One region of the Paenibacillus sp. JSM ZJ436 genome, then DNA from elsewhere that is predicted to be linked to it. Evidence: riboswitches for the same ligand, from Rfam matches in the RefSeq annotation. Region 1 holds a riboswitch; each other region holds the start of a gene.
The links. A riboswitch is a leader RNA that binds a small molecule or an ion and turns the genes downstream of it on or off. The one in region 1 is predicted to bind cyclic di-AMP.
Positions count from the first base shown of each region.

Region 2: it holds a riboswitch for cyclic di-AMP, as region 1 does, so the genes downstream of both, ACH6EH_RS12250 (TrkH family potassium uptake protein) here and ACH6EH_RS14315 (C40 family peptidase) in region 1, are expected to answer to the same signal.
Region 3: it holds a riboswitch for cyclic di-AMP, as region 1 does, so the genes downstream of both, ACH6EH_RS19115 (C40 family peptidase) here and ACH6EH_RS14315 (C40 family peptidase) in region 1, are expected to answer to the same signal.
Region 4: it holds a riboswitch for cyclic di-AMP, as region 1 does, so the genes downstream of both, ACH6EH_RS17875 (ubiquitin-like domain-containing protein) here and ACH6EH_RS14315 (C40 family peptidase) in region 1, are expected to answer to the same signal.

Region 1 is NZ_JBISEO010000011.1:29,957-34,825, forward strand. Features, by position in the region: gene ACH6EH_RS14295 (alpha-mannosidase) at 1-397, opposite strand, end outside; gene ACH6EH_RS14300 (LacI family DNA-binding transcriptional regulator) at 580-1,632, shown strand; gene ACH6EH_RS14305 (hypothetical protein) at 1,655-2,182, opposite strand; gene ACH6EH_RS14310 (2Fe-2S iron-sulfur cluster-binding protein) at 2,243-2,635, opposite strand; gene ACH6EH_RS14315 (C40 family peptidase) at 2,726-3,202, opposite strand; cyclic di-AMP (ydaO/yuaA leader) riboswitch at 3,207-3,340, opposite strand; gene ACH6EH_RS14320 (four-helix bundle copper-binding protein) at 3,514-3,852, opposite strand; gene ACH6EH_RS14325 (PQQ-dependent sugar dehydrogenase) at 3,934-4,869, opposite strand, start outside.
Region 2 is NZ_JBISEO010000008.1:61,582-66,450, reverse strand. Features, by position in the region: gene ACH6EH_RS12255 (potassium channel family protein) at 1-118, opposite strand, end outside; gene ACH6EH_RS12250 (TrkH family potassium uptake protein) at 133-1,473, opposite strand; cyclic di-AMP (ydaO/yuaA leader) riboswitch at 1,566-1,710, opposite strand; gene ACH6EH_RS12245 (CPBP family intramembrane glutamic endopeptidase) at 2,026-3,684, shown strand; gene uvrC (excinuclease ABC subunit UvrC) at 3,889-4,869, opposite strand, start outside.
Region 3 is NZ_JBISEO010000024.1:28,912-33,780, forward strand. Features, by position in the region: gene ACH6EH_RS19105 (M1 family metallopeptidase) at 1-107, shown strand, start outside; gene ACH6EH_RS19110 (hypothetical protein) at 118-939, shown strand; cyclic di-AMP (ydaO/yuaA leader) riboswitch at 1,173-1,308, shown strand; gene ACH6EH_RS19115 (C40 family peptidase) at 1,312-1,785, shown strand; gene ACH6EH_RS19120 (GNAT family N-acetyltransferase) at 2,048-2,536, shown strand; gene ACH6EH_RS19125 (c-type cytochrome) at 2,681-3,040, shown strand; gene ACH6EH_RS19130 (4a-hydroxytetrahydrobiopterin dehydratase) at 3,123-3,428, opposite strand; gene ACH6EH_RS19135 (hypothetical protein) at 3,472-3,765, opposite strand; gene motA (flagellar motor stator protein MotA) at 3,962-4,762, shown strand; gene motB (flagellar motor protein MotB) at 4,746-4,869, shown strand, end outside.
Region 4 is NZ_JBISEO010000019.1:47,608-52,476, forward strand. Features, by position in the region: gene rsmA (16S rRNA (adenine(1518)-N(6)/adenine(1519)-N(6))-dimethyltransferase RsmA) at 1-421, opposite strand, end outside; gene rnmV (ribonuclease M5) at 421-969, opposite strand; gene ACH6EH_RS17875 (ubiquitin-like domain-containing protein) at 1,073-2,302, opposite strand; cyclic di-AMP (ydaO/yuaA leader) riboswitch at 2,579-2,797, opposite strand; gene ACH6EH_RS17880 (TatD family hydrolase) at 3,004-3,768, opposite strand; gene ACH6EH_RS17885 (HD domain-containing protein) at 3,869-4,869, opposite strand, start outside.

The DNA of each region.
Region 1 (4,869 bases):
CTACGGGCTCCGGTATGGGATCATACAGCTCGATGTCCAGCTGTGGCGCAGTCCCTACCCTCACCGCAGGCAGCGGTACAAACCAATGGTTACGATCCAGGCCATGATACGGCTCTCCATTCACCTTCAACAGACCTTCGCCACCCGCCTCAAATACAAGAGCAGCCTCTGCACCTTGCCAGTGAGATGGAATTTCCACCTGCTTGCTTAGAAAATACGTAATCCCATGCTGGCTGTTCAACGGATTCACGGAGGTCAGCTCCGGCTGCTCCGTCAACCTTTCATACACCCCGGGCATGATGTATTTAGCCTTTTGCATATTCCATTCAGTAATCTCAATGCTTTCTCTCCACTGCTTATCTGACAAAAATTGAATAAACCGCTGGATGTAAATCATAGGCTGCCGTCCTTTCGTGACTTGAAGAAGTGAGCATAAAGCATATAATGCCTTCTTTATATATTGTTATTTTTGTTATCATCAACTATCATAACGTTATTAGCCTTTAGTGTACTTCGGAGCGTATTATACGTCAATGCGATTTCATGAAGTATTGGAATTAACGGAGAGGAGAATTGAATATGTCACGAAAAGTATCGATTCAAACCTTGGCCGACCAGCTTGGCCTGTCCAAATATGCCGTTTCCAGAGCATTGAGCGGAAAGTCAGGCGTCAGTGAAGCGACACGCAGCCGGGTGCTGGAGCTAGCCAGAGCATCAGGCTATCGCACTTCAATAGCTATGGCTAAGCCTGACAACCAGGAATCGCCGGATGACAACCGGGAGGCTTCCTTCGTGCTGATCTGCATGAAGCAGCAGAACCGCGGCGAGCCGAATTACTGGGAGCGGGTGCTTTCAGGCATGCTTGCAGCCTGTGAGGAGCGAGGATGGCTGCATGCAATCGTATCTCCGCCGCAGGAGCTGTCGCCTGCAGACGTTCCGGCAGAGCAGCTCATTGCCCCTCATGTCCATTGGGATCAATGCATCGGCATTATTGTTATGGGAGCTTTTCCGTATCCGCTGCTGCAGCGAATGGCAGCTATCCAGCTCCCCTTAGTCCTAGTGGATCATCAGGAGCCGCTGCTGCAGTGTGATACGGTTCGCCACGATGATGTGAATGCCGGAGCCACAGCTTCTACGTTTCTCCAGTCACAGCATTGTCGGCGTATTGGCTTCATTACCGATGATGGACGCTCGGCGAGCTTTTTGCAGCGAAGGATCGGTGTGCAATTAGGTGTGGGTGGTGACTTTTTGCAGCAAGGCACGACTCTGCTGGAATGGCAGGTGCCCTATGAAAGAGGTCATTGGGGAGATGAAGTGCTGAAGTCTCTGGAGCAGATCCCGGAGGACGAGCGTCCTGACGGATGGATTGGCGCGAACGATGATATCGCGCTGGAGTGGATGGAGACTTTGCAAAAACACGGCTACTCCATTCCGGAGGACTGCCGGGTCATCGGCATAGATAATGTTTGGGGGGCTTCACTCTCCGCTCCGCCACTTACAACGATTCAGCTGAGCAAGGAAGAGCTGGGCGCCCGGGCCATTGAAGCGCTGGAACGGCGCCTGCATCGCCCGGGGGCACCGGTGGAAACGATCATGCTTTCTACCCGGCTAATTCCGCGGAAATCGGCCTAAAGGTCACTGCCGGCAGTAGATATCATAAAGTGATCCTGCTCCATCGGCTGTCATATTGCTGCAGCCGAGGATGAAGTGAAACCGGCTCGTCCAGAAGCAGCAAGCGAATCTTGACAATCCACTCCTGAAACACATGATAAGAGGCGAAGGCATTGGCTGTTGCTCCGGACACCAGCAGAAAATACGGAGCTGGATTCTTCTCGGTCAGATGGCGGAGGGCGGCTTCGATCGGGACGTATTTTTTCCGTTTGCCTTCCCAGGCGTCCAGCTCGATATCCTCCCTGCCCTGCTCCTGAATCCAGTCCTGTAATGCGTGTTCTCTTTTATAAAAGGAGGTCCCCTCTCGTTTGTACATTCGTTTCATCGTCTGTTCATGGAGCGGATACAGGACAAGCCGCTGAAAAGCCTGCTCCGTCTTCACCTGTACCGCTTGAGACAGCCCTTGCTCTCTGCCGATTTCTTCAAAAGGATCATAATAGATCAGTGTGCCTTTGGTTGTCTCCACAGGGGGGACATATCCATAGGGCACCTTTTGCAGGTTTCGAGTCATACACATTCCCTCCTAACCGTTATACAAGATAGCATGCGGCATCTGGCGCTCTCCTTATTCCTAGAAATAAGGCGCGTGCCGAATCGTCATATCTCCGGGCTGCTTCACCTTGGCTTGGCAGCCTAACCGGTAGCCTTCCTCCAGCTCCTCCGGATCGAGCCGAGCCTCCTCAGCCTCGTTCGGAGCGGAGAGCAGCTCCTCTCCTTCCAATATGATGCAGCGGCATCGCGCACAGGTTCCACGTTTGCAAAAGGAGTTCCATTCAACCTGATGCGTCTCCGCGATCTGAAGAACGGTCTCCCCGATGATTGGCTCTACCGACCTCTGCACACCGGATTTAATGAGAAGCAGGGTGCGCTCTTCGTCCCGCTCCGTTGTGATCACGAGCTCCGGCTCAGGATTAGAAGCGGGCCGCCGGCGTTGATGCAGATATGACTTCAGTCGCTTGAGCATGGAATCACCCCCTCCTTCATATCTCCATGATACACAAAAAGCCTGCGAAATTCATCGCAGGCCCCTGATTCCAATCATAATACCTCTTGCTTAGCTGATTTCGCCCACCATCTGGATGTAATCCTTCTGGTCGATCACCCGGCGTGCAGTCACGTACTTGCTGTCATAGTAAGACTCGCTCAGCTTGCTGATTCTTACACCTTTACTGGTGGAAGCATGCGCAAATTGACCGTTACCAATATAGACACCGGCATGAGATACGCCTCTGCCCGTCGTGTTAAAGAATACCAGATCACCAAGCCTTAAATCATCACGCTCTACCTTCACACCAACGGTAGCCTGGGCTGCGGAGGTACGTGGCAGGTCTACATTATACTTGCTAAATATGTACAAAATGAACCCGGAGCAGTCAAATCCACTTACGGTCGTGCCGCCCCACTTATAAGGGGTTCCGACAAGCTTAGTCACTTCAGCTTGGAGCTTCGGCCCCTGATCTGCGAATGCCGTAACCGCACCCGATGAAAAGATTAAAGCAGAACCTAGTACAGACAATAGCAGCTTCTTCAAAAGATAGTGCTCCCTTCGGTGCCTACGGAGTTAGCTAAGGGTTCGGTTAAGGGTCCCCTATATTCCCTCTCAAACAAGAATAATTCACCCGGCAGTGGTTCCCCCGTTTTCTATATCGAAATTCGGCATATTGATGAAATTTTTGTAACTCTCTCCCTTAATGTAGTACATTAAAGGACAAGCTGTCAATCATTTTTGTAACCAATTTGTCATGGGTTTCAGTCAGGGCTTGGAGCATGACAAAAACGGCCCAAACACATTCTTTAGGAAGTGTTTAGGGCCGTTTATAGGACTTCATAATAGCGTATTAGTTAGGCCGCCATCTCCCGGCAGGCCTTGGCGCACGAGAAGCAGGCCTCCGCACATTGACGGCAGTGCTCATGCTCGTGCTTGCTGCACTCGTTTCCGCAAGCCTCGCACATTTCAGCACAAGCCTCACAAATTTGCTTCATATAGCTGCTATTCATCGACATTGCTTGAGCTGCAAAAGCGCAGAGCTCTGCACATTCCCGATCCAGCTGGATACATTCCTTCATCATTTGCAGGTCTTCTTCCTCCAGGCAGGCATTGTAGCAGCGATTGCATGCCTGCATGCAGCGCAGGCACTCGTCAATACATTGCTGAAGCTTTTCAGGTGATATGGTTGACATAAGATGTGCTCCTTTCCTGTAAAAGATTTATTCTGCCCTAGACAGGTCTCCATTATCATTAACCAGAACCCGCATATTTAATCATTTCTGCTCTTGCTTCGGCTGAAGCAGCAGCAGGCGGTCATCTCCTGGAGATGGTGTCCCGCGTCCGTCGGTATTGTTCGTAATGAGGTAAACTCTATCCTCACTCTTCTGTACATCGCGAATTCTGCCGACACCGTCCAGCACGGTGTTCAGCTTCTTCTTTTCAAGATCAAAGCGGTATAATGCTTCTCCCCTCAGACCCGCAATCAGGAGCATGTCCTCTCGTTCATAAAGAGTTCCCGAAGGGGCAATGGCTTCCTCGCCGGTATGAAACAAAGGAGGTACCATCCCTTCCTGCTGCTCATCCCCGATGTTATCCGGCCAGCCATAATTACTGCCCGGCTCAATGCTGTTTATCTCATCATGCCCGCCGACACGGCCGCTGGGACCATGCTCGGAATTGAACATGCGCCCTGCCGCATCCCAGGCAAGACCTTGAGAATTGCGGTGTCCGTAGGAATACACATAGGAGTTCGGAAAAGGATTGTCATCCGGGATCGAGCCATCCGGGTTCATACGTAATATTTTCCCTCCCAGGCTCTCGACATTCTGTGCCATCTCTCCTTCACCTGCATCCCCGGTAGTCAAATACAGCTTCTCATCGGGCCCCCATTTCATGCGTCCGCCATTATGCACATTAGAGCCCGGGATGTCCTCAATGAACGCCTCGACCTCCTGCCAAGCCTCTTCCTCCTGTCGAATGAGTATGACGCGATTCTTCATTTCGCCGCCTTCCTCGTACGTGTGATAAGCGTAAGCTAATCGGCTGCTAGCAAAGTCCGGGGCCAGCACAAGGCCCAATAGCCCCCCTTCACCCTGCGCCTTAACAGGCTGCTTCGTATCCACCGGAAGACGCTCCCGATGACCATCCTTCAGCGATACAATCTGTCCTTCCCGTTCACTGATGTAAATATCCTTCCCGGAGATCGCAAT
Region 2 (4,869 bases), on a different contig from region 1:
CCACAATCTCTTCGTCCCGGTCCACGCCCAGCACCTCATAGCCAAGGTCCATCAGCTCCAGCGCCAGACTGGCGCCGAAGCGACCAAGGCCGATCACCGCAAACTGTTTTGGTTTCATGTCCTTCTATCCCCTTATCCAATAATCATTTTGCCTTCCGGATACCGGTACAGCTCTTTTCCCTTCTTTGGTCCGAGCGCGAATACGAGTGTCAGCAGTCCGACCCGGCCCGCAAACATGGTCACCGTAATTAGCACCTTGCCGAGCAAGGACAGCTCGGGCGTCAGTCCCATGGACAATCCTACCGTAGAGAACGCCGAGGCCGTTTCAAACAGAATCGCCAAAAAGCTCGCATCCTCCGTTGTAGAGAGCACCATGGCTACCGCTACAATAAACAACAGAGCCAGCAGGGAGACCGTCAGTGCCTTAAAGATCCGCTCCTGCGCCAGCCGGTGACGGAACAGCACGATATCATCGCGTCCGCGAATCATCGAAATGACGGCACCGATCATAATCGTAAAGGTCGTCGTCTTGATTCCGCCGCCCGCCGATCCCGGGGATGCTCCAATAAACATAAGAATAATGATAAAAAACTGAGTGGCCTGGCGCAAATCCGGAATATTCAAGGTGTTGGCCCCTGCCGTCCGCGGCGTGACCGACTGGAACAAGGAGCCCCACAGCTTGCCGTCCCAGCCCAGTGCGCCCAGCGTTTTGACATTCGTAAATTCAAATATAAATATAATGACCGTACCGACCACAATCAGCGCTCCCGTCATGGACAGCACCACCTTGGAGTGCAGGGACAGCTTCCGCCGGGTTTTATAATCTACGATTTCTGACATCACAATAAAACCGATTCCGCCGGATATAATAAGAAATAAGCTCGTAAGATTTACAAAGGGGTCACTGACATAACCCGTCAGGCTTCTGAAATCTCCAAACAGATCAAAGCCCGCATTGTTAAACAGGCTGATCGCGTGGAAAACGGCAAAATAGGCCGCTTTGCCCAAGGGCATATCGAATGCCCATCTGGCCGTATAAATGATTACCGCCACCCCTTCAATATACAAGGAGTACAGCAGCACTCTTCGGATCAGCCTCACGATCCCTTCCATAGCGGTCTGATTCATGGCCTCCTGCAGGATCAGCCGATCCTTGAGCGAGATTCGGCGCTTGAGAACCAGCGCAATCAAGGTAGCCATCGTCATAAAGCCCAGACCGCCTACTTGTATCATACACATAATGACGATTTCCCCAAACGTGCTGAAGAACGTTTCTGTATCCACAACGACAAGACCCGTAACGCAGGTTGCAGAGGTGGCCGTAAACAAGGCGTCCATAAATCCGAGCCCTTCCCCGCTTTCGCTGGCTATGGGAAGCATCAGCAGAAAAGCCCCGGTCAAAATAATGGCACTAAAGCCCGCAACCAGAAACTGCGGCGGGGACAAGCGGAGCCATTTTAGCTTCCATTTCAGCTTCCATTTCAACTTCCGTTTCACTTTGCTCACCTCTTAAAAATGGCACATAAAAAAGACACTGGAAATCCAATGCCTTTTTATCGCGTTTGGGTCCCTGTGCACACAGCCTACGAGGTTAGCTGACGGATTCGGGCATATCACAGGCTGCCCTATTCGCTTCTCCTGCAAAAAGCGAAATTCACCCCAATTACATGGTTCCCCCGTTTTCTTATCGAAACTCGGCTGATCTATTCAATTATCGTCATGACGTTCTGACATGATGTGATTATAACGCATGCAGCCACGGAATATCCAAAACCGTTTTTGACTGAAATCCATGTAAAAAGGTTCAAATTAGCCATATTCCAGAATCACAGCATCCCTTTTTCTGAGGTTTTCGGAATTTTCTTCGCGTTTTCAGTTTTTTTCAAGTTATTTGAAGGTTCCCTCCCTTGGACCAGGCGCCCTTATTTGTGCTCCCGGCATCCCAGCCTATATACTTCTAAATAACAAAGTCTTCAACAGAGTCACCAAACTAAAAAATCCATTTCGCAATAAAGGAGGGACATCATGAATCGGTCAGGCTCCCCGCTGATCCTTAAGCCGGATTTCAAGCCCTTGCTCCTGATGGCTTTGGCCGGCTGTATACTGTTTCTCGCCCTGCAGGTGTACCCTGCACTATATTCCGGGGCGTCAACACCCCAGCCCATCGACAAATCCGAAGCAGCAGCGGCGGCACAGCGCTTTTATACCGAACAGATGACGCTGACTCCCGGCAGCAGCCAAGAGCCCTTAGTGACATATATTGCGCGCTCTGAGCTTTACGGCTACCTGATGAAGGAGAAGCTGGTGCAGCTCTATGACGAACAATTCAAGGAGAAATATCCTTATGAGCTGTACCGGGTCACTCTGGATCAAGGAAATAGCAATGCCATCCATGTCGATGTCAATATGCATACCGGAGCGATCGCCGGCTTCACCTACGATTCGCAGGACTCCGGCTATGAGGGCGCCATGCTGCAGGAGGGCCGGGCGCAGCGGCAGCTGCTGCTCCTGCTCGAAGGAGAGCTGACGCTTGCGGAGAAGCAGGCTTTAGCTGCCCCTTGGGTACAGCGCGCAGGCTATGATCCCGAGCAACTGACGATGGTCACAGGCAAACGTGAGCCCGGACTCATCTACCGGGACCCTGATGCTAAAGCAGGGGAAGCGGTGCTGCAGCTTGCCTTTACCTTTGAGAACGGACAGCTTCGGTCTTTCGAGACGGCTTTTGCCGCTCCTGAGTCTCATCTGGCTTATGTCGATCAGCAAACCTTGGCTGCCGTGCTGCTTACCTTGCTAGGCTACGGGCTGTTCACCCTCATCCTGGGCATCCTGGCCGTCATTTACAGCGTCAGAACCCGGATGTACATCTCCTGGAAGCGAGGCGTTCTGCTTGCAGTCATCGTGTTTGTAACGCAAATGCTGAATGTGTACAATATGCTGCCGTCCTATGAAGCTCAAGGGATGTCGGAGACGATGATCGGCGGGCGGCTTCTCTTCTATGCCGGCTACTCCCTGGTCTTTTCGGCTCTGGTCTACTTCTCGCTTGCCGGGGGAACAGGGCTTTGGCTCAAAGAGGATGGCTTAAATCCTTTTCCCGAGGTCCGTGAGACCGGTTATGGCCGCTATGTACTGCAGAGCATGAAGCTGGGTTATGTATGGGCATTTATTTTGATGGGCGTGCAGTCAATGATCTTTGTCGTTCTCGGGCTGACACTGAACACATGGTCAACCATTGACGCCAGCCAATCTCCCTACAATATGCTGTATCCATGGCTGTTCCCTCTGATGGCATGGTTTGCCGGCATCATGGAAGAAACCGTATATCGCCTGTTTGGCATCAAGATGCTGTCCAAAATATTCCGGAGCACACTGGCCGCAAGTCTGATTTCGTCCCTGATTTGGGCGCTGGGGCATACGCTGTATCCTATTTTCCCAGTCATATCAAGGCCGATCGAGCTCATCGTTATCGGTTTACTGTTCAGCTTTATCTTTCTGCGGTATGGATATTTGGCGGTCATGTTCTCCCATATTATCTTCAACAGCATCCTGATGGGCTTCAGCCTGGCGATGATGAATGGAACAGGGAACCTGCTCACAGGCATCTTCTACATGCTGCTGCCAGCCCTCGTGGCGTATCTGATCCATATCTTCCATCGTCCGAGGACGCTTCCCGGTCCCGCAGCATAAAGCGATTCATACAGCACTGCGATGACACTATAATGAGGCTGTTTCTTTGAACCACCCAAATAAAGACATGGAAGAGCTGGGCTAACCGCCCTGACTCTTCCATGTCTTTATTTGTGCTTCATATTTCACTCAAGGGAGTTGCAGGAGTTGTCTCGTTAAACATGAATCCATTTTCGAGACAGCCCTAATCTTGCTTTGGCGAATTCATCCTCTCAGGTCGTTTCCGCCCTCGGTCTCCATCTCGTCATTCAACGCCTTCAGAATCTGCCTCGCCAGCTTGTCGCCAATTGATAACGGGCGGAAATCCTCAATACTGGCTTCCTTGATCTTCTTCACCGAGCCGAAATGCTTCAGCAGCAGCTTACGCCGCTTCTCGCCAATGCCGGGAATGGCATCCAGCTTCGAGGTGACCATCGACTTGCCACGCTGCTCGCGGTGAAACGAGATGGCGAACCGGTGCACCTCATCCTGAATGCGCTGCAGGAGATAGAACTCCTGGCTGTCCCGCGGCAGCGAGACTGGCTCCGGCGGGTCGCCGACCATCAGCTGGGCTGTCTTATGCTTGGCATCCTTGACCAGACCACAGACCGGGATAAAGAGCCCCAGCTCGTTCTGCAAAATGTCAGACGCTGCCGAGATCTGGCCTCTGCCACCGTCCACAACGATCAGATCCGGCATGGCAAGATTCTCTTTCAGCACCCGTTCATAGCGGCGCCGGATCACCTCGCGCATCGTCTCATAATCATCCGGCCCCTGTACGGAGCGCACCTTATATTTACGGTACTCCTTCTTGTCCGGCTTGCCATCGGTGAATACCACCATCGCCGAGACCGGATTCGCTCCCTGAATGTTGGAGTTATCAAACGCTTCGATCCGGTGCAGCTTCTCAATACCGATGACCTCACCGAGATTGGCAGCAGCGATCGTGGTCCGCTCTTCATCCCGCTCAATTAAGCGGAATTTCTCGTTCAGGGCGACCTTGGCGTTGTCCACCGCCATGCCAACCATCTGACGCTTCGTGCCGCGCTGCGGCACATACACCTTGACACCAATCCACTGCTGCAGTGCTAAAGCCGCTCCTGAGGGCTCAACCGCACCGGGACGTGCGATCTGCTGCTGCAGCGGATTGTCCTGCAGCGCGTCCTCATCACTCTCCGTTGCTTCCGCTTCTTCTAATGCTGCTTC
Region 3 (4,869 bases), on a different contig from region 1:
ATGTGAACAACTATTTAAAGGCCGGCATGGAGGCCAAGCAGGTGACACGCTGGAACCTGAGCGTCACCAAGCTGATCGAGACGCTGTACGGAGCGCTGTCATGGTAGGGGGGATTATATGAGAACATACGCGGGTTTAGGATGGGGAAGTGTGAAGGATCAGTTTTATGTCATTATTCTGCTATTTGTATATCGGCTGCTCTGGGGGTACTGCCTGTATCGCCTCATTTCCTCCATCGTCGTGCCGCTGCTGCTGCGATACCCCGATCCCGCTCCGCATGAGCTGAGCAGACTGCTTTATTTTTTTGAAGGAGAGCTGGCATTGACCCGCGGCGGCCTGCTTCCCGGTGCTGTATGGATGCTGATTCTCCTAGCGGCTGTGCATATTCTGCTGACTCCCTGCATTCGGGCCGGAATGATGTATCATCTACACCGGGAAGCCGAGGGGGAGCGGGGGCTGTTTCTTTTTCAAGGCATGCGGAAACTGTGGAAGCCCTTGACGCTGTTCTATATCCTGGAGCTGATCCTGCTGGGGCTGCCCTTGTATTGGTTACTTCCGGAGGCCCTGCCTTCCTTCATGGAAGCAGCCCGTCATCCGCAGGCGCTGCTGCAGCCGGGACTCTGGGTGCTGGGATGGCTTCTGTATGTATGGATCATCCGTCTGGCTTTGCTGTACATGCAGTTTGGATATACCTCCGGCACAGGAACTCCCGCAGCCCTGCTCTTGTTCCTGCGCCGCCTCGGCAGCGCGCTTCCGCTCTCCCTGCTCATTGGCGGTCTGGCCCTGCTGTCCTCGCTACTGATCGGCGGAATGTCCTTATGGTGGTCGGGCCTGATCGGCCTATTGCTGCAGCAGGCTTCCTATTTCCTGAAGAGCCTTTTTCAGGTGTGGGGAATGGCCTCACAGTATCACGTATTTAAATCATCATCTACAAAATAAAGAGTTATCGATCCACTAAAAAAGGAGCTGCCGACAAGATTGAATCTTGTGGCGACAGCTCCTTTTTGCTGCTTCCCGGGACATCCGTTTCTTTTTTTATTAAATATCGTTCCTTTGTTTGCCAAAATGTAAATACTCTGCTAAAATAACGAAAGTGATAGTAACAAATTTGTCATCTTGATGTCATCATTTATGTACCTAGCCATATTGTCGTTGAGTCCAATACTTTAACATTTTTCAGAAAGCCGAATTTCCGATAGGAAAACGGGGGATCCGTCCTGGGTGAATTGACCTTGTAACAGAGGGGTCATAGGTTAACCTTCTCAACCGAACCCTTAAGCTAACCTCGCAGGCTTGGAAGGAGCTTTTCACGTGAAGAAGAAGTTGGCTGCAGTCTCACTTGGTTTAGCGCTCGCGCTCAGCATTACTGCCGGAAGCGCTTTCGCAGATTCGAAGCTTACCAGCACGATTAAGCCGGTCATGGGCGTAAGCTACAAGATGGGTGGAACAACGACGAAAGGCTTTGATTGTTCCGGATTTACAAGTTATGTGTTCAAGAAGCTCGGTGTCACCTTACCGCGTGTTTCTTCCGCTCAATATAAGGTGGGGACCTCTGTGTCCAAGAGCAGCCTGAAGGCCGGTGATCTCGTATTCTTCAATACGACAGGCCGCGGTGTTTCCCACGTTGGGATTTATGTAGGCAACGGCAAGTTTGCTCATTCCTCCAGCTCCAAAGGAGTCACCATTACCAGCCTCAACTCCAGCTATTTCGCCAAGCGTTATGTCGGAGCCAAGCGGGTCATGAGTGAGAGCAAGTACAAGGCCGTCGCCGTGAATTACAACTAATCCAATTCATGTCATTGACTTGCCTCGAAGCAGATGCGCCAACATCTCTTCGGGGCTTTTGTTTGTGCTATACTTCTATAACGCAGGAAGAAGGCAAAAGGTTTTTCATTTTACAAAAAAATATGTAAAAGCCACAACTTTTTATCTTCTCGTGCGTCTTACTGCTTTAATACCCGTATCCCTGAGTATGAAACACATTTTGGAAAATAATATGGTATATATTCTTAAAGCGTAAACAACCCTTTGCCGTGAGGTGCCTCCCATGATTGACTCATACCCTTTATTTCGAGCAGTTCCCATGACCTTTGAGCATGCAATCGACGTATGCAGCTGGCGTTACCCGGAGCCCTACAATATTTATGGATGGCTCCCTTGGGAGCAAATGGTTCAGCTCGGCGTGGAATTCGGCGATCCCCTCATTCGGGAGGAGCAGTATCTTTCTGTGGTGGATGAGCAGGACAGACTATGGGGGTTCGCACAGCTATTTCCCTTGGACCGGGTCATTCGCATCGGTCTCGGGATGCGACCTGATTGGTGCGGACATGGAATGGGTAAGCGATTTGTGGAGGCCATTGTGGACGAGGCCAAGCGGCGTTATCCAAGCGGCCCCTTAGATCTGGAGGTTTTGGCCTGGAACGAGCGCGCGATCCGCACCTACCGCAAGGCCGGCTTTGGCATTACGGATTCATATGAGAAGCTTACGCCTTCAGGGATGGCCGAGTTTTATTGTATGGAATATGTGCCGGGCTAAAGACTGCATTTTGTCACGATTCTGTGATATTATGGCTTTCAGATGAGCATGTCTGTGCTTTTTTTGTCACAACTGCTTTGCTGTCCCGACAGGATCGTCTATAATAGGAATACATGCACATACATAGGAAAGGACGATTTGACGATGCAGAAATGGATCATGAGCGGCATTTTCTTCTTCTCATGCGCGTTGGCTCTTGTATTGTTGTTCACGCTTCCAGGTAAAGAAGAGGCTGCAGAAGAAGCGAAGCCGACCATGCCGGAGGTTACCATGGTTGCAGCAGACGCTGAAGCCGTACTGAAGAGCAGCTGTATCACCTGTCACGGCGACCAGCTTCAAGGCGGAGCAGGCCCAGCCCTGAATCAGGTAGGCAGCCACTTGGATGCTGAAGCCCTCTTCACTGTGATTTCTAAAGGCCGCCCACCAGGTATGCCTTCCTTCAAGGATTCGCTGTCGGAAGAGGAAATTGCTAATGTGGCGATGTACCTTGCCGAGAAGAAATAATAGCTTCACACGAAACACGCTTGGTCTCATGCAGACCCAAGCGTGTTTTTTGATGTATAGGTGGTGACCCCATAGACCCTCGTTATCCGTTCTCCGCGGACCTTCTTTTCTCGTATACCTCGTTAAATTGCTGTGCTTCTTTAATGTCCAGTGCGGTGATGCCGCCCTCATTCCAGGAGGTCAACCGCAGCGTCACCGTCTTGAAATCAATGGTGATATAAGGATGGTGGTCAAACGCTTCCGAGATCGCTGCTACCTCATCCACAAAGGCCATTCCTTTCATGAAAGAAGGAAACGTATATTTTCTTATAATCCACCGCCCCTGCTCCAGCTCCCATCCCTCCAGCTTCTCCAGATGGGCTTCTACTTCCTGCTGTGTGTACAGCATGCTTATCTTCCTCCCCCGTAATTCCTGCTCTACCAATCTCCCGTCAGATCAGCGAGACAACATCCAGCTCTTCCTCACCAATCAGTACATTGATGCGATGCTGCTTCGGATCGTGGATAACGACTCCGCTTCCTACGGGGATTACTGGCTCCGTGCCCAGCGCATAGAATAAATCCTCTGCCAAGGCCTCATGGACCTCATTCTGCTCGGTCGTGTTCAAATGCTCCCAATCGCTCAGGTCCATTTCAAAAAAAACATAGCTGTCCGGAATGCGTCCGACCGCTACCGTAAAGTCAGCAAGAATCTCACCGTAATCTCTACCATGCTTCACACCCATTGACTGTTCACTCCTTTGATAAGCCCTCATCATGCACTTGGTTTTCCCCTGACTTTATTATACCGGAAAATACCGCTAAAAAAAAAAGCCCTTCCTGACGATAAATAGGGTAGTACCCATGCCACCCCTTGTAAGGAGGCGGCCCGCGGGTAAACGAATGGATTCGTTACTTATTTTCTCATGGATGAGGTGTGCTATGGAAATCGCAACAGTCATAGGCTTAGTTTTGGGTTTTCTGTCCGTAATCGTCGGTATGTTTTTGAAAGGTGCCCCCGTTACGTCACTAGTGAACCCGGCAGCCTACCTTATTATTTTTGGAGGAACGGCAGCAACCATTTTTATCGGCTTCCCGATGGCGGAGCTGAAGAAGTTCCCCAAGCTGGTCAAGATGACCTTCTCCAAGCAGAATCTGATGGACAAAGCCGAGCTGATCTCCACGTTCATGGACTGGGCTTCCATCACCCGCCGCGAAGGCCTGCTTGCTCTGGAAGCGAAGGTGGAAGAAATCGACGATGCCTTTCTCCGCAATGGAATGCGGATGATTATTGACGGCAACGATCAGGAATTTGTCAGCGATGTGCTGATGGAGGATATTCATGCAACGGAAGAGCGCCACCGTTCGGGGGCTCTGATCTTTTCACAGGCGGGTATGTACGCGCCCTCGCTCGGGGTATTAGGAGCCGTAATCGGCCTGATTGCCGCGCTGTCGGATATGAGCGATATGAACGAGCTGGCCCACGCCATCGGTGCTGCATTTATTGCGACCCTGCTCGGTATTTTTACCGGTTATGTTATTTGCCACCCGCTGGCCAACAAGCTTAAGCGCATGTCCAAGAGGGAGGTCGAGATCCGCATGATGATGGTTGAAGGACTGCTGTCCATTCAATCTGGCGTATCCACCATCGCGATCAATCAGAAGCTGTCTGTGTTCCTGACTCCGACGGAGCGTCTGCAAATGAGCGAAAAGGAGGCGGGGGCTGGTGAGCAAAAAGACTAGGCATGAGCCCCATGAGGAGCATGCCGATGAATCCTGGCTGCTGCCTTACGCCGATCTACTTACATTGCTGCTTGCCTTGTTCCTCGTGCTTTACGCTATGAGTGCCT
Region 4 (4,869 bases), on a different contig from region 1:
GCTTCATCATAATCGGGGTCGTCACATAATACGGAAGGTTGGCAACGACGCTCACCTTGGATACCCCGTCAAAGCGCCTTGCAAACAGCTCCTTCAGATTGACCTTGAGCACGTCGCCATGCTCCACAGACACGTTGGGATACGGCTCCAGCACCTCCTGCAGGATGGGGATCAAGCGCTGGTCAATCTCCACTGCGGTGACCGTACCGGCCTGCTGAGCGAGCTTCTCGGTCAGTGCACCGATGCCCGGGCCGATTTCCAAAGCTCCCTTCTCCTTGGTCAGATCAGCAGCCTTCACGATATTGTGCAAAATATTCTGGTCAATCAGGAAATTCTGGCCGAGGCTTTTCTTAAATGAAAAACCGTGCCGGGCAATGATCTCCTTCGTTCGTTTCGGTGTTGATATATCTTCAGTTCCCATTAATGCTTCCCTCCGTCTTCAAGCGTAGCAGCCGCTGCCTGAAATTCCTCCGGTGTAATTTGAAACATAGCAAGCCGCTTCAGCAGCTGCTTGCCATTGCAATAGCCGATACCAAGCTGATTGCCGATCTGCATGCGTCTTGCCGCCGCATCTGGATGCAGCAGCAGCCCCGCCTCAATAACCTCCTCCATGGAGATCAGGCTGTCCGCTTTATCGAACGCTGTATGCACGCGTGAGAGGGCATGCCGGATCGCCTCAACAGATGCATTCTCGACACCGATATCGCCCTTGCGGGTCGCATCAGCCTCCGGAATAAACGCGTGCTTGCAGCCCGGCACCTTGGCATCAATGATTTTGCGAATCCGCTCTCCCGCATGGTCGGGGTCTGTCAGAATAATGACACCTCGCCGCTCCTGCGCAAGCTTCACCTTGGCAATGACTGCTCGGTTTACCGCAGAGCCTCCCGTCTCTATCGTATCGGCCTCTACAGCACGCTTCACCGCGACCGTATCATCCCGGCCCTCCACCACAATAACTTCCTTAATCATGCTTCATTCGTCCTTCCAAAAAAAAGAAGAGGATCATATCCTCTTCTTAGCATCTCATTATATTACATAAATAGTAGCCTATTTCTCATGGAAAAGTAAAACATTAGTTCGATTCCGGCTTGACGGGTCCAATGACATACACGGTATGCCCGTTCTTGCGTCCGAAGTTCAGTGCTGCACGCAGCGAGTCGTAATACACGTCAATCTTGTTGCCCTTGATCGCACCGCCTGTATCTTCGGCACGGCGGAAGCCAATGCCCTCAATATAAACCCACCAGCCAATCGGAATGACGTTAGGATCTACAGCGATGGTGCGGCCTTCCGTAACACGCGTACCGGAAGCGGTCTTCGTACCGATGCCCGGCTGCTCCGAGGAGTACGCCGTCATGGATACATTGTTCAGCACTTTCTTATATTCAAAATCAATACCGGCTTTAGAAACGACGTTGTTCTGCTTACTCTCTGAGCTTGAGCTCGACTGAACGGCGGCCTTTGGCTGAACGGCAGGCGTCTTCGCCGAGGTCTTAGTCGTCGTCTTGGCTACAGTCGTTGGCTTTACAGCCTGAACGACCGGCTCTTCCTTCACCGGCTCCGGCGGCTTCTTCGTGCCGACCGCGATCACTTTATCCATCGTCTTGCGTTCGACTTCCTTGGACACCACTTGTTTGGAAACCAGCTGTCCATCTTCATACACCTTCTCAATATGGTGAATGATCAGTCCCTGCTCTCCCGCTTGAACCACCCGGTTATCGCCCTTCAGAAGCGAAGGGTCTGACGTCTTGATGACCCGGTATTCGCGGACCTCTTCTTCTTGTACCTGCTGCTTACTTACGCGAATAACGCGAATGTCGGAAGCCTCGGACAGCTTGCTGTCCAGTGCAGGAGTTACTTTATCTTCATCCTGGACGGTAATGCCGGCTTTGTTCAGCACGTTCTGTACAGTGTCCTGGGTTGTAAATACCGTTTGCGTATTGCCGTCTGCGGTAACTGTAATAGGAACCGCACGCTGAATGACGATCCGGTCTCCATCCTGAAGACTTCCGTTTAGCGGCATGGATATTTCATCCTGCGGCTTCAGCGAGATCGAATGCTCTTCCAGCACATTTTGCAGCATGGCCTCATTCGTTTCCACCGTGGTCACCCGTCCATCGACCACCAGGTGAATTTCTTTGCCCGACTGGTTGTGTATAATCAGCAGTACGAGCAGCGTAATGGTGATGGTGCCAAAGGCCGCCAGCATCAGTTGACGCAGAAAATCATGCTTCCATCGTAATGCGTATGACATGCTGGATGATTGTGAATCATGGGTCTGTTCTGGTTGTAAAACGCCCACTGCTTCATCCTCCTTCATAGCCCCGCCCTCTAGATCATGCATGAGTGTATATGACGCGACTATAGCAAATTTGTCTCACAGAGTGCCCCGCTATAGATGTGCACCCTGCGTTACGCCCCGTCTGTTCGTGCATGTGTTCTGCCACCCCCCTTGTGTATCCCAGGGTATGATGGCGCTCTCTCCAATATTCTGAATATAAAAAAAGCCCGAAAAAGAGTATTAGAGACTCTTCTCGTGGCTTTTCCAGCTGTAGTCTTGGAAAGGATGCACGACCGTTGCCTCTCTTATTTACGCTTACGGGGTTAGCTGTCGGGTTCGGACGTAAGAGAGACGCCCTATCTCGAGTCAACCGCTCATGGCGGCTGCCCTCAAATTCACCCCAAAGACCCGAATTGAAATCAAATACAGTGCTCACAGCCCTTATGTATGGTTGCTCGTTGACCCTGTATCGGTTCCCCCGTTCTCCATGATCTGGAGATTAAGCGAGACGGTTTGTAAATGAATATGCTGCTGGTGTCAAACCAGCGCTTCATAAGTACTGAAAAGATGATACTCTCTTTACATGCAGGTTGTAAAGCAACGTTCAACCACATTTTTTCTGATAAATAGTTAAATTATTGTAATAATCGGACCGTTTTTGATGATAAAATCTTAATTCATCGCAAATACTCGCTTTTTCACCGCTTTTGCTCCCGATTTCATCAAATCCCAAATCGTTCCAGACCATTTCGGGTTGTAATTTCACTAATTTCTTCCAGAGACAACCCCTTCAATGCAGCGGCTTGCTCTGCCACATACTTCACGTAAGAGGACTCATTTCTTTTTCCCCGGAACGGGTGCGGTGTCAAATATGGCGCATCGGTTTCCAGTAAAAGGCGGTCCAGCGGCACCTGTGTCAGCACCTCTTTAGGCTGTTTGGCATTTTTGAACGTAATGGGTCCGCCGAAGGAAATATGAAAGCCCATATGCAGGCACTGCTTGGCCGTTTCCCAGCTGCCGGAGAAGGAGTGCATGACGCCGCCCACCTCCGACGCTTTTTCCTCCTTCAGAATTCGCAGGACATCCTCATGCGCATCCCGATTATGAATCACGATGGGCAGATTCAGCTCCTTCGCCAGCTGAATCTGCTGCCGGAACACCTTATGCTGTATCTCTTTGGGAGACGTGTCCCAATGGTAGTCCAGTCCAATTTCGCCAATGGCTACAACCTTCCGGTGAGCGGTCAGAGAGGCAATCCACTCCAGGTCCTCCTCCTTCATCGCAATGGCGTCTACCGGATGCCAGCCTACGGCTGCATATATAAAATCATATTTTTCAGCGAGCTGCATCGTCGTCGGGATGGTCTCACGATTGAAGCCAATGTTGATCATACGCGTAATTCCCTGGTCTACTGCCCGTTGAATGACGGCTTCACGGTCCTCATCAAAGGCTGCAGAATCCAAATGGGTATGAGTGTCGAATAACATAACGTGTAAAGCTCCCTTCCTGTCGAAAATAAATCAGCTTGACCTTTGTATCCATCATTCCAGCTCGATCTGGACATGAGCAGCCACAGGTTCCTGTGCACTACCGTGCAAGCAGACTGGTGACGTCAGCGGGCAATGTGTCCCACACCGTTCTCAGCTTGTCCTCCGGGTAGTATAGATGGGAGCGTCCGCGGTGAATGCCGCTGATGGAGCGCACAATGTCTGATACCTCGGAGATTTCCCGCAGCTGATCAAACCGGTCCAGTAGTAAAATCTGCTTATGGCTTGCTATAGAGCCTGAAGGAAATTCATCATAGGGCAGATCGGTCGGAAAATCAACCTCCAGGTCATATTCCGGATTCAATCCCGCTTCCTGAAAGGCCTGGCGAAGCTCGTCGATCGTCTCTTTGTCGATATGATCGATTTCTACATATTTATACAATCGGCGGTGCATAAAGCGGCAGCAAAGATCCCGGAGCAGGTCGTCCTTTTCATAGGTCCATTGCAGAAAAGCGGTCTGTATAAGCGCTTCATCAAGGCGCAAATACTGATTGACATCAGGATTGCCCTCAAACAAAGCCGGCAGCGGCTCTACCATGAATTGAAAAGGATATCGATCCCGGAACAGCTCCTTCGCCCGGCGGAATATTTGCCGTAATATAATTTCGGAGCTTCTCGTCACAGGATGAAAATAGACCTGCCAGTACATCTGGTAACGTGACATCAAATAATCCTCGACCGCATGCATGCCGGACTGCTTAACCACCACCCGATCCTTATAGGGCCGAAGCAGCCTGAGAATCCGATCGGAATCAATCGTGCCATAGTTAACACCCGTATAGTACGCATCCCGAAGCAAATAATCCATGCGATCTGCATCCAACGGGCTCGTGACCAGATTACTAACAATGGGCTTGTCATAGCTCTTCTGAATGACAGCAGCGACCTTGCGAGGGAAATCCGGATCATGGCTGGTCAGCACCTCATTGACACATGTATCCTCTGTCAGGATTCTGCAGGTCCAATCCTCATGATTCATATGAAAGGCTTCTTCTATAGAATGTGAAAAAGGACCATGGCCCAAATCATGCAGGAGCGCAG